Sagittula stellata E-37: one gene and its partner. The protein of the gene in region 1 binds, or shares a complex with, the protein of each later gene. Links are inferred from orthologs where the notes say so. Each region holds a gene or a part of one and is shown on either strand. Other genes may lie near its edges.

What was found.
Region 2: the proteins of mfd (region 1) and uvrA are in contact, whole or in part, in a crystal structure (PDB 4DFC), measured with the Escherichia coli proteins. The link is inferred for Sagittula stellata E-37 from one-to-one orthologs.

The regions. Positions count from the first base shown.
Region 1 is NZ_CP155729.1:2,384,108-2,388,433, forward strand. Bases 186-4,203 are described here. They hold mfd (transcription-repair coupling factor), read left to right. Parts: upstream 186-523; coding sequence 524-4,003; downstream 4,004-4,203. Other genes in these bases: ABFK29_RS11340 (excalibur calcium-binding domain-containing protein), read left to right, coding at 4,113-4,203. Also shown: ABFK29_RS11330 (hypothetical protein), read left to right, coding at 1-134; more of ABFK29_RS11340, read left to right, coding at 4,204-4,326. UniProt on the Escherichia coli protein: Couples transcription and DNA repair by recognizing RNA polymerase (RNAP) stalled at DNA lesions. Mediates ATP-dependent release of RNAP and its truncated transcript from the DNA, and recruitment of nucleotide excision repair machinery to the damaged site.
Region 2 is NZ_CP155729.1:2,847,932-2,851,626, reverse strand. What follows is about bases 216-3,602. They hold uvrA (excinuclease ABC subunit UvrA), read left to right. Parts: upstream 216-522; coding sequence 523-3,402; downstream 3,403-3,602. Other genes in these bases: ABFK29_RS13500 (patatin-like phospholipase family protein), read left to right, coding at 3,480-3,602. Also shown: ABFK29_RS13510 (ABC transporter ATP-binding protein), read left to right, coding at 1-82; more of ABFK29_RS13500, read left to right, coding at 3,603-3,695. UniProt on the Escherichia coli protein: The UvrABC repair system catalyzes the recognition and processing of DNA lesions. UvrA is an ATPase and a DNA-binding protein. A damage recognition complex composed of 2 UvrA and 2 UvrB subunits scans DNA for abnormalities.

The DNA of each region.
Region 1 (4,326 bases):
AAGCCGGAGAACGGCTGTGGCGGCGGCTTCGCCTGCACCGCGTTGTCACCCAGATGATCGGGCTGGTGTCGATCTTCGTCACCGCCCTTTGGGGAATGTTCCAGAACCTCTCTGTCGGCGTTCTGGGAGGCTGACCGGCGGGCAGGGCGGCGCAAAGCCCCGCCCTACGGGATGGTGTCGCTTGTGGCCCCGCTGCGGGCGACGATCCTTGGCGGCGGCTCCGGGACTCACCAGAAGAAAGCCCGCTTTCCTCCGGTTCCGTCCCTCGCCCGCGCCTTGCCTGACAGGGCCGCAGCCCCGCGCCAAGCAAAATAGCCGCATCCCCCTTGCGGGGGCCCCTCGGCGATTTGGCTTGTCCCGGTGCGCCGTCCCCGTCGTGGCGTCGCCAGGCGACGGACGGCTCCGGAAGAAAGCCCGCGGGGGATGGGGTGCTTCGGGCGCTCTTGCCGGAGGGCGGCGCGGGATCGGATGCGGCGAGAGGTCGTGCTTGACGGCGCCGCACGGTCGGGCCATCTGAGGCGGCATGGCTGGACAGGTGATCATCGGCGGCGCCCCCGAGGGCTTTGACGCGCGGCTCGTGCTGGGCGAGGTGGCGAAGGTGGGCGGGCCGGTGGTGCACATCGCCCGGGACGACAAGCGGCTGGCGGCGATGCGCGATGCGCTGGCCTTCTTTGCCCCCGACATGCCGGTCGTGGTCTTCCCGGCCTGGGACTGCGTGCCCTACGACCGTGTTTCGCCCAATGCCGACATCTCGGCGGCGCGCATGGCGACGCTGGCGGGGCTGGCGCACGGCATGCCGGAGCGCTTCGTCCTGCTGACCACGCTGGGCGCGGCCATGCAGCGTCTGCCCGCGCGCGAGGTGCTGCGCGAGGCGGCCTTCACCGCCCGCGTTGGCGACCGCGTCGACGAGGAGGCCCTGCGCGCCTTCCTCGTGCGTATGGGCTTCAGCCAGGCGCCCACGGTGACGGAGCCGGGCGACTACGCCATCCGGGGCGGCATCATCGACATCTACCCGCCGGGCGAGGGCGGCCCGGTCAGGCTCGACTTCTTCGGCGACACGCTGGAGGGCGCGCGCCGTTTCGACGCCGCGTCCCAGCGCACGACGGAAAAGCTCGACGTAGTGGAACTGGCGCCGGTGTCCGAGGTCATCCTCGACGAGGCGGCGATCCTGCGCTTCCGCCAGAACTACCGGATCGAGTTCGGCGCGGCGGGTACCGACGACCCGCTGTACGAGGCGGTGAGCGCGGGCCGCAAACACGCCGGGATCGAACACTGGCTGCCGTTCTTCCACGACCGGCTGGAAACGCTCTTCGATTACCTGCCCGGCGCGCCGGTGCTGATGGACGACCAGTTGACGCCCGCGCGGCTGTCGCGCTGGGACAGCATCGCCGATCAGTACGACACCCGCAAACACGCGCTTTCGCAGAAGAAGACGCTGGGCAGCACGGTTTACAAGCCCGTCCCGCCGGACCTTCTGTACCTCGACGACGGCGCATGGGAAGAGGCGCTTGGCGACCGCCGCCGCGTGCAGTTCCATCCCTTGCCGCAGGCCACCGGGCCGGGCGTGGTGGATGCGGGCGGGCGCATCGGGCGCAACTTCGCCCCCGAGCGCCAACAGGAGAACATCAGCCTGTTTGCCGCCCTCGCCGACCACGTGAAGAAGAAGCTGGATCAGGGGCCGGTGGTCATCGCGTCGTGGTCCGAAGGGGCGCGCGAACGCCTGACCGGCCTGATCGAGGACGAGGGCCTGGCCGAGGTCATCCCGATCCCGAACGCCACCCGCGTGGGCAAACGCGGGCTGCACCTTGCGGTCTGGGCGCTCGACACAGGGTTCGAGGCCCCGTGGGAGGCCGCCGGCGACAAGGGCCGGATCACCGTTGTCTCGGAACAGGACGTGCTGGGCGACCGGCTGATCCGTAAACCGGCGAAGCGCCGCAAGGCCGAGAACTTCCTGACCGAGCATCAGTCGCTGTCTCCGGGCGACCTCGTGGTGCACGTCGACCACGGCATCGGCCGCTACATGGGGATGGAGGTCATCACCGCCGCGGGCAGCCCGCACGAATGCCTGCTGCTGCAATATGCCGAGGACGCGAAGCTCTACCTGCCGGTCGAGAACATCGAACTGCTGTCCAAGTACGGGCATGACGAAGGTCTGCTCGACCGGCTGGGCGGCGGCGCGTGGCAGGCGAAGAAGGCGAAGCTCAAGGAACGCATCCGCGAGATGGCCGACCGGCTGATCCGGATCGCCGCCGAACGCGCCCTGCGCAAGGCGCCGATGCTGGACCCGCCGCCGGGCGCCTACGAAAGCTTCGCCGCGCGCTTCCCGTACTCGGAAACCGACGACCAGCTTGCCGCCATCGAAGACGTGATGGACGACCTCCAGTCCGGCCAGCCGATGGACCGTCTGATCTGCGGCGACGTGGGCTTCGGCAAGACCGAAGTCGCCATGCGCGCGGCCTTCGTCGCCGCCATGTCGGGCGTGCAGGTGGCGGTGATCGCGCCCACCACGCTGCTGGCCCGCCAGCACTACAAGTCCTTCGCCGAACGTTTTCGCGGCTTCCCGCTGGAGGTCGCGGCCCTGTCGCGCTTCGTCCCGGCGAAGCAGGCCGCCAAGACCCGCGAGGGCATCGCCAAGGGCACCGTCGACATCGCCATCGGCACCCATGCGCTTCTGGCGAAGACCATCCGCTTCCAGAACCTCGGCCTGCTCATCATCGACGAGGAACAGCGCTTTGGCGTGCAGCACAAGGAACGGCTGAAACAGCTCCGCTCCGACATTCACGTGCTGACCCTGACCGCCACGCCGATCCCGCGCACCCTGCAACTCTCGCTGACCGGCGTGCGCGACCTGTCGATCATCGGCACGCCCCCCGTCGACCGCCTGTCGATCCGAACCTACGTCTCGGAATTCGACCCGGTCACCGTGCGCGAGGCGCTGCTGCGCGAACACTATCGCGGCGGGCAGTCCTTCATCGTCGTGCCGAAGATCACCGACCTGCCGGAGATCGAGGAGTTCCTGAAGGAGCAGGTCCCCGAATGCACCTACGTGGTGGCCCACGGCCAGATGGCGGCAGGCGACCTCGACGAGCGGATGAACGCGTTCTACGACGGCAAGTACGACGTGCTGGTGGCCACCACCATCGTCGAATCCGGCCTCGACATCCCGACCGCCAACACCATGATCGTGCACCGCGCGGACATGTTCGGGCTCAGCCAGCTTTACCAGATCCGGGGCAGGGTGGGCCGCTCGAAAACCCGCGCCTACTGCTACCTGACGACCAAGCCGCGCGCCAAACTGACCGCCACCGCCGAAAAACGCCTGCGCGTGCTGGGGGCCATCGACATGCTGGGCGCGGGCTTCAGCCTCGCCTCGCAGGACCTCGACATCCGTGGCGCGGGCAACTTGCTGGGCGAGGAACAGTCCGGCCAGATGCGCGACGTGGGGTACGAACTTTACCAGTCGATGCTGGAAGAGGCGATTTCCAAGATCCGCTCCGGCGAGATGGAGGGCCTGACCGAGGAAGACGGCCAATGGGCGCCGCAGATCAACCTCGGCGTTCCAGTCCTGATCCCCGAAGACTACGTGCCCGACCTCGACGTGCGGCTGGGTCTCTACCGTCGCCTGTCGTCGCTGACCACCAAGGTCGAGCTGGAAGGTTTCGCCGCCGAGTTGATCGACCGCTTCGGCAAGCTCCCGCGTGAGGTGAACACGCTTCTGCTGGTCGTGCGCATCAAGGCGATGTGCAAGCGGGCGGGCATTGCCAAGCTGGACGGCGGGCCGAAGGGCGCGACGATCCAGTTTCACAACGACAAGTTCGCCTCGCCCGAGGGGCTGGTGGCCTTCATCAACGCCCAGAACGGGCTGGCGAAGATCAAGGACAACAAGATCGTCGTCCGCCGCGACTGGAAGAAGGACCGCGACAAGATCCAGGGCGCCTTCGCCATCGCCCGCGATCTGGCCGAGCACGCAGGCGCACTGAAAAAACGCACCGAGAAGGCCTGACAGGGACAGACCCCCGCGCCGGAATTTAGGTGGCGCCGTGACGTTTCCCGTTTGGCGGATGCGCCGGTTTCGTTAACGTGCCTGAACGAAACGTTAACGGGTGTATGTCATGCGAGTCCTTTCCATTGTCCTTCTCATCGCCGCCGCGTCCTCTGCCACGGCAGAGCCGCTTTCCGCCGCCGACTTGCGTGCGCGGCTGACGCCGTATCAGACCGCCCAGGCGTACGATTGTCGCGACGTGAGCTGCAAACGGCTGCGGTCCTGCGAAGAGGCCTGCTTCAAGCTGATCCAATGCGGGCAGTCGAAACGCGACGGCGACCATG
Region 2 (3,695 bases), 460 kb from region 1 along the record:
GCGGGGCCAGACCGTGCCGCTGACGGCGGTGCCGGAAAAGGTCCACCTTTTCGCGGACGGCGTGTCGCTGTTGTATCGCTAAGATCCGGTAGCGCGGTTCGGAAGCGCCGCGCACCGCATGATCCCGGGATACCGGATCTACGCCCGCGCCCGACAGACGGACGCGGGCTTCCTTCTTGCAGCCAGAGAAGTCACCCACCGGATGTGGCCGGAAAAATGACAACGGCCTGAATTCATCGCCGTGGAGGCAAGCTTGGACCTCCGCGTTTGCCGGCCCGAGCAGAATACGTTCCGCCGTAACAGGGCGATCACGAGGCGACCGCCGTTTGCCCGGGCCGGGCCGTGCCGCGTTAAAGGACTGCATTTATTTTCGGCGAACCCCATGCGCCTGTGGTCACGAACTCTTGCGTGCAGTCAGAATCCCGGCGGATTGTTGATGTTCGGCTAATGTTCTCATTTTCCGATTGGCCCGGGCACATGTTTCAACTATGTCTAAAACGTTAATCGACCCGGGGAGTCCCCATGCCTGAGCTGAAGCAGATCGAGGTGCGTGGCGCGCGCGAGCACAACCTCAAATCGATCGACGTGGATATTCCGCGGGATCAGCTGGTTGTCATCACCGGCCTGAGTGGATCGGGCAAGTCATCGCTCGCCTTCGACACCATCTATGCCGAAGGTCAGAGGCGCTATGTCGAGTCGCTCTCGGCCTATGCGCGGCAGTTCCTCGACATGATGGAAAAGCCCGACGTCGACCACATCAGCGGTTTATCGCCGGCCATTTCCATCGAGCAGAAGACCACGTCGAAAAACCCGCGCTCCACCGTCGGTACGGTGACCGAGATCTACGACTACCTCCGTCTGCTGTTTGCGCGCGTTGGCACACCCTATTCGCCCGCCACCGGACTGCCCATCGAGGCGCAGCAGGTGCAGGACATGGTCGACCGCGTCATGGGCATGGAAGAGGGAACGCGCGCCTATCTTCTGGCGCCCATCGTGCGCGACAGGAAGGGGGAATACCGCAAGGAGTTCCTCGAACTGCGCAAGCAGGGTTTCCAGCGTGTAAAGGTGGACGGCACCTTCTATGAGCTGGACGAACCGCCGACGCTCGACAAGAAGTTCCGTCACGACATCGACGTGGTGGTGGACCGCGTGGTGGTCCGCGACGGGATGCAGACCCGGCTTGCCGACAGCTTCCGCACGGCGCTGGACCTCGCCGACGGCATCGCGATCCTTGAGACCGCGCCGAAGGAAGGGGACTCGGAGCGCATCACGTTCAGCGAGAACTTCGCCTGCCCGGTCAGCGGTTTCACCATCCCCGAGATCGAGCCGCGCCTGTTCTCGTTCAACGCCCCTTTCGGCGCTTGTCCGGAGTGCGACGGTCTTGGCGTGGAGCTTTTCTTCGATGAACGGCTGGTGGTCCCGGACCAGACGCTGAAGATCAAGGACGGGGCGCTGGCCCCCTGGCGCAAGGGCAAGTCGCCGTACTTCCTGCAGACCATCGACGCCATCGCCAAGCACTACGAGTTCGACAAGAACGCCCGCTGGAAGGACCTTCCGGCGCATGTGCAGCAGGTATTCCTCCACGGTTCGGGCGACGAGGAGATCGCGTTCCGGTACGACGAAGGCGGTCGGATCTACAACGTCACCCGCACCTTCGAAGGCGTCATTCCCAACATGGAACGACGCTACCGCGAGACCGATTCAAGCTGGGTCCGCGAAGAGTTCGAACGGTATCAGAACAACCGTCCGTGCGGCGCCTGCGGCGGCTACCGTCTGCGGGAAGAGGCGCTGGCCGTGAAGATCGGGCCGTCGGACGACAAGGCGCACCTGCTGCACGTCGGTCAGGTGGTGCAGATGTCAATCCGTCAGGCCTTTGACTGGTGCGGGACGGTGCCGGAGAACCTGACGCAGCAGAAGAACGAAATCGCCGGCGCCATCCTGAAGGAGATTTGCGAGCGTCTTGGTTTCCTGAACAATGTGGGCCTCGAATACCTCACGCTCAGCCGCAATGCCGGGACCCTGTCGGGCGGCGAAAGCCAGCGGATCCGTCTGGCCAGCCAGATCGGCAGCGGTCTGACGGGCGTGCTCTACGTCCTCGACGAGCCGTCCATCGGCTTGCACCAGCGCGACAACTCCCGCCTGCTCGACACGCTCAAGAACCTGCGGGACCAGGGCAACACTGTGATCGTGGTGGAGCACGACGAAGAGGCGATCCGAGAGGCGGACTACGTTTTCGACATCGGCCCCGGTGCCGGCGTGCACGGCGGGCAGGTGGTGGCCAAGGGCACGCCCGAAGAAGTGCAGAACGACCCCGCCAGTCTGACGGGCCAGTACCTGTCCGGCGCGCGCGAGATTGCCGTCCCGACTGAACGCCGGAAAGGCAACAAGAAGAAGCTGAAGGTCGTGAAGGCAACGGGCAACAACCTCAAGGACGTCACTGCCGAGTTTCCGCTCGGCAAGTTCGTGTGCGTCACCGGTGTCTCTGGCGGCGGCAAGTCGACACTGACCATCGAAACGCTGTTCAAGTCTGCCTCCATGGCGCTGAACGGCGCGCGCCAGACGCCCGCGCCCTGCGAGACAATCAAGGGGCTGGAACACCTCGACAAGGTTATCGACATCGACCAGCGGCCCATCGGACGCACGCCGCGTTCGAACCCCGCGACTTATACCGGGGCTTTCACGCCGATCCGCGACTGGTTTGCCGGGCTGCCGGAGGCCAAGGCACGTGGTTACAAACCCGGGCGGTTTTCGTTCAACGTGAAGGGCGGGCGGTGCGAGGCATGTCAGGGCGACGGTGTGATCAAGATCGAGATGCACTTCCTGCCCGACGTCTACGTCACCTGCGAGACCTGCAAGGGCAAGCGCTACAACCGCGAAACACTGGAAATCCTGTTCAAGGGCAAGAGCATAGCCGACGTTCTTGATATGACGGTCGAAGACGCGCAGGTGTTCTTCAAGGCCGTGCCGTCGATCCGCGACAAGATGGATGCGTTGATGCGCGTGGGCCTCGGCTATATCAAGGTTGGGCAGCAGGCGACGACTCTTTCGGGCGGCGAAGCACAGCGTGTGAAGCTGTCCAAGGAACTGGCCAAACGGTCCACGGGCCGCACGCTTTATATCCTCGACGAACCTACGACCGGCCTGCATTTCGAAGACGTGCGCAAGCTCCTGGAGGTGCTGCACGAACTGGTGGATCAGGGGAACTCGGTCGTGGTGATCGAGCACAACCTCGACGTCATCAAGACAGCCGACTGGCTGATCGACATCGGCCCGGAAGGCGGTGACGGCGGTGGGGAGATCGTGGCCGTGGGCACACCCGAAACGGTCGCCGAGGTGGAGCGCAGCCATACAGGGCGTTACCTGAAACCGATGCTGGAAGCCCGGAAAGTCGCCGCCGAATAGCCGCACTGCAAACCGTGCCGGAACGAATTTCCGCCCTACGTGGTATGGCCGAACGATGCGCTGCATGAGGCGCGGGCATGACGGAGGCGACGATGACGGTTCTCGGGCTGGCGTTGGGGGCGGGCGGCGCACGCGGATGGTGTCACATCGGCGTGCTGCGCGCGCTTGAGGACATGGGCGTCGAACCGCAGGTGGTGGCCGGGTGCTCCATGGGTGCGGTGGTCGGCGCGGCCTGGGCGGGTGGCAAGCTCGACGCGCTTGAGGATTGGGCACGCAGTCTGACGCAGGGCAAG